2 regions of the Priestia sp. YIM B13489 genome follow, and region 1 is predicted to be linked to the other one. Evidence: riboswitches for the same ligand, from Rfam matches in the RefSeq annotation. Region 1 holds a riboswitch; the other holds the start of a gene.
What was found. A riboswitch is a leader RNA that binds a small molecule or an ion and turns the genes downstream of it on or off. The one in region 1 is predicted to bind preQ1.
Positions count from the first base shown of each region.

Region 1 (2,405 bases):
ACACCAGCTGCAGGAATAATCACAGCCCGCGGTACGAACAAACATCGTCTTACGTCCTACAACCATTCCTTCCCCTTGAATCGTTGGTCCGAATATTTCAAGTACTGGAATTGTATTAGCCACGTTTTTTCACCTTCTTTGGGCGGTAAACTACGTAACTTGTCGGCGTTTCCCGCACGAATACTTGTACGCAAGAAGGCTTATTTGGTAGTGTGTCTAGATATTCTTGAACCAACTCATAAATTTTACGGGCAACAACTTCAGTTGTAGGAAAATCATTTGGATTTTCTTCGTTAAAGATAGAATGATCGTTCAATAATGTATGATCAAATTGACCAGAAACAATTTTTTTCAATAGCGCAAAGTTTACTAAAAAGCCCGCTTCGTCTAATGTATCTCCGGCAACAGTTAGATTTACGAAATACGTATGTCCATGGACTTGACGGCATTTTCCTGCTTCTGTGTGAGGAACAAAATGTGCCGCAGCAAACTGCATATCTTTGTTCAGTTCGTATTCATAGTCATGAAATACTTGAGGATACATTTGTTGCAACATTATTTCTCTCCTCCTTCTTTCGTTTGCATGTATTGATCTAACCCGCGTTTTCGCAATTGACATGCGGGGCATTCGCCGCACCCGTCAGCAACAATACCGTTGTAGCACGTTAATGTTTTTTCACGCACATATTCAAGCGCTCCTAGCTCATCCGCTAACGCCCACGTTTCTGCTTTATCAATCCACATAAGCGGCGTATGAATCACAAACTCGAAGTCCATTGATAAATTAAGCGTGACGTTTAACGATTTCACAAATACGTCTCGACAGTCTGGATATCCTGAAAAATCAGTTTCACAAACGCCTGTTACGATATGACGGCCTCCGCTGTTTTTAGCCAGTACGGCTGCAAATGATAAAAATAACAGATTGCGGCCGTCAACAAACGTTGTAGGCAACTCTCCTTCTTTTTGCTCGATCTCAATATCATCTCGCGTTAAGGCATTTGGTGCTAATTGATTTAAAAGTGACATATCTAGTACGGTGTGCTTCACACCTAAATCAGCTGCGATAGCCTTTGCTACCTCTATCTCTTGACTATGGCGCTGACCGTATTGAAAAGTAACCGTTTCTACTTCTTTAAAGTTTTTCAAAGCCCAAAATAGACATGTTGTACTATCTTGACCTCCGCTAAATACAACAATAGCTTTTTCATTTTTCATCATTATTGTTCGTCTCCTTTTTGATTGAAATCAAAAGAAGAAGAAACTTTATTGAACCGTTCGTTCCCTTTGTGACTAATTTTATAACACAAAAAAGAGACTGCTCTTTTCCAGCAATCTCCCTAAAAAGCAACTAAGATACACGTCCTCGCCAGCATACACGTCAAAAAGACGCGTTGATAGAAAAGCACGTGAAAGAAGACACGTTAAAACCGTGTCTTTTGTCATCAACGATGATCTTAGTTTTTTATAGAGGGAGTTTTCGAACCTCTCCCGTACGTATCCAAACGTGTACGGCGTTTCTTCTTGAATTGTCATCGTATTATACCACATGCGTATAGATAATGCTATGTTTGTTGACTTCTATCGCCTTTAGCTGCCTTATTTTTCTTTATATAAGAAAGCGCAATAAATAACAACGGAAAACAGACGCTTAATACAAATAAATAAAACGGCCAGTAATATTTTTCAAAATAATTGAAGTACGCTGTGTTGGGAATAATGTAATATGCCACGCCTGTAATAATTAGACCTAAAGGAAAGCTTAAAAAATTGCGCACCCGTAAATTACACAATTGGACGATACTTAACTGAATAGCATAGAACACAATGACAACTTTAAAAAAGATAGATAACATCCAAATAATAGCTACTAATACTTCAACATGCTGAATCGTTGCACCTAACGAAATCATTTTTCCTAATAAATAAACTGGGTAGCTGTGCATCGATGCAATATTCGCGCCAAGAGCTAATATACAAGCCGCAACTGCAATCGTAATCGTCAAGCCCGATGCGACAGTGCCGATAACAAACATTCTTTTTACCTTTTTTCCATCTTTTATATGAGGCGTAATCATCAGAATAAAAACCAATTCCATAAACGGGTTTCCTAAAAAATAAGTGGTCCCTAATACTAAATCACCCATGCTGAATTCAAAAAAAGGATAAAGACGATCAATTTTCATCTGAGGAATATTTAAAACAATTAACAATAAAAAGGGGACCACAATCCAAGGCAAAAAGATTTCCGCGGTTCTTGCTACCACTTCAATACCTAGATACCCTCCGTATATAACAGCTAAAAGAACAAGAGCATGAATCCATGTAGGCAGCGTTTCAGGGACAATTTGAGTCGTCATGAATGTACTGATATCTCGAAGCGAAAACGTAGACTGAATGAACAT
Region 1 covers NZ_JBHZOQ010000053.1:3,405,618-3,408,022, reverse strand. Annotated here, with positions in the region: gene queE (7-carboxy-7-deazaguanine synthase QueE) at 1-123, opposite strand, end outside; gene queD (6-carboxytetrahydropterin synthase QueD) at 116-556, opposite strand; gene queC (7-cyano-7-deazaguanine synthase QueC) at 556-1,221, opposite strand; PreQ1 riboswitch class I at 1,452-1,495, opposite strand; gene ACFX4W_RS23290 (GerAB/ArcD/ProY family transporter) at 1,566-2,405, opposite strand, start outside.

Region 2 (2,405 bases), on a different contig from region 1:
AAAGGAACGTTGTCTTCTTCTTTTGAACACCCGACAAATAAGATGGCTAAAGCTAATAAAACAAGAATTCCTAACTTTCTATTCAAAAAACAATCCCCTCTCTAGTAACAAAGATTATTTTACAATTATAACTCAAAAAAGTTATTTAATGGAAAAATACAATTAAAAAAGCAAACCGTCATTGGTCTGCTTTTTTAATTGCTACGCATAGGTAATGTGTTGTTGTGCGAAAAACTTTTCGATAAGGAGTTTGCCAACTATATGTATATCGTAACAAAAGAAAAAAGAACGCGCTGTGAGATTTGTCACTCCTTCTTTCAAAATAATCTAACCGGATACTTCCTATTGCCTTACGCAAAAAGAGCAGACCGCAAACGCGACCTGCTCTTTTCACATGCTAGATATGGGTAATTTGTCCATGCGTGAAAAGCTCTTCAATAATAAGGGGTTTATCACTACACTTATAGAATAACAAAGAAAAAAAGACGGGGCTGTGAGATTTATCACAGCCCCATCTTTTTTATCCAACTAGCTTATTAAATTGTACACGTTTATTAATTGCAGCCATAATTGGTGCTCCAACAAGCATAACAATGAACTCACCAACAGCCGTTGTTAACCATGTAAAGAAAAATGGTAAATCAAATGCTAAGTGCAGTTCAAACGCAATAATAAACATCGTGAACGTAAATACAAGTGTATTAACAAGCATACGAGCCCACATATTTTTAATGTAGCGCATAGAAAAAATGGTAATGAGTAATGATAGCACGGATTGTCCTACCCCAAACACCAGATCATAAGCGACCATTGGTGAAAAAAACAAATTCGTCAGAAATACTCCTAGCACAATGCCGTACACGTACTTTTTATTAAACACAATTAAGTGATTGAACATTTCCGATATACGAAATTGGATATTGGTGAAGCCAAACGGCTGGATTAACATGCTGACAGCAATATACATAGCAGCTAAAAGACCGTTGACGCAAAGTGTTCTTATATTCATCTTACTATTCTCTCCTTAGTTTTTTAACGTGGGATGGTTACGAACCACGTAAACACTCAAAGAATCATACAGCAAGCTTAAGCTTTCGTCAATCTAGCTGTTTACAAACTACTGCTGCTTTCTATATCTTGCATATTGACTGCTCTTTTTTCTTACTTTCCTTTAGTATAAAATAGAAGACGTATCAGTATACATATGTGACATCAAGTAGTTAAGCCTTTTGATTTGAAATACGAAAGGATTTGTAGCGATGTTAGATAATACAGATAAGCGCATACTAGAAGAACTATCAAAAAATGGACGTATGAAGATGAAAGAATTAGGAGAAAAAGTGCATTTAACCGGACAAGCCGCTTCTGCTAGAGTATTAAAGTTAGAAGATGAAGGCATTATCAAAGGCTATACAATTAACATTGATAAACGAAAACTCGGCTACATCATCCATGCATTTTTAAATATCTATACGCAGAGCATTCATCACCACCCCTACCTTACATTTTTAGAAAGTCAGCAGGAGCACGTTATCAACAACTTTAAAATCAGCGGCGATGGCTGCTACTTATTAGAATGCAAATTTCATTCAAATGAAGAACTAAATGATTTTTTGACAGAGCTAAATCAGCATGTGAATTACAAACTTTCAATCGTCATTAACAAATAAATTTTTTTGAAAAATTAAGGTATATTAATTTATGAAAATGGTAATCCTAATAACGTATTCCCCCTATTCCAATAAATTTGAAAATCCTTTGCATCGTCGCAAAGGATTCTTTTTTTATGTAGGAAACCGCCTTCTATTTTTTGAAAAGTTGAACATCTCTCATAGCGTTGACATAGCGGTCAGAGGTTTATATAATCGGTGACATCGAAGCATAGAAAAGCCGGATCAAGACCTATACACGTATCGTAATTCTTCGTCTTAGAAGTTGATCAGTTTTATAACTAGACAATTTCTAAGACGTTTTTTATTTTATCATTTGTGAAACACTATTAAAAACAAGATTACACATGAAAATATCCTAATAATCAAGGAGGTTTGCATATTGAAAACAATCTATAAAGACATCATCTTAATTATTGTTGGAGCACTTTTAGTTGCTGCATCCATTGATTTTTTCGTCATTCCAAATAAATTAGGTGACGGAAGTACAGTTGGTATTGCTCTTGTTTTATATTATTTATTTCATATCCCTACAAGTATCAGCACATTTCTTGTAAACCTTATATTTATTGCCTTAGCCTATAAATTTCTAACAAAAAAAACGATTCTTTATACGATTCTAGGAGCCGTCATGACGTCCGTTTTCCTCGGTCTAGTCAGCTATATTCCTTTTCACGTTCACGACATGATTTTAGGAATTGTATTCGGGGCTTTACTAATGGGAACAGGACTTGC
Region 2 covers NZ_JBHZOQ010000036.1:269,094-271,498, reverse strand. Annotated here, with positions in the region: gene ACFX4W_RS03230 (hypothetical protein) at 1-86, opposite strand, end outside; gene ACFX4W_RS03225 (QueT transporter family protein) at 521-1,009, opposite strand; PreQ1 riboswitch class I at 1,019-1,063, opposite strand; gene ACFX4W_RS03220 (Lrp/AsnC family transcriptional regulator) at 1,260-1,670, shown strand; gene ACFX4W_RS03215 (YitT family protein) at 2,053-2,405, shown strand, end outside.
Region 2: another riboswitch for preQ1. It lies ahead of ACFX4W_RS03225 (QueT transporter family protein); the one in region 1 lies ahead of queC (7-cyano-7-deazaguanine synthase QueC).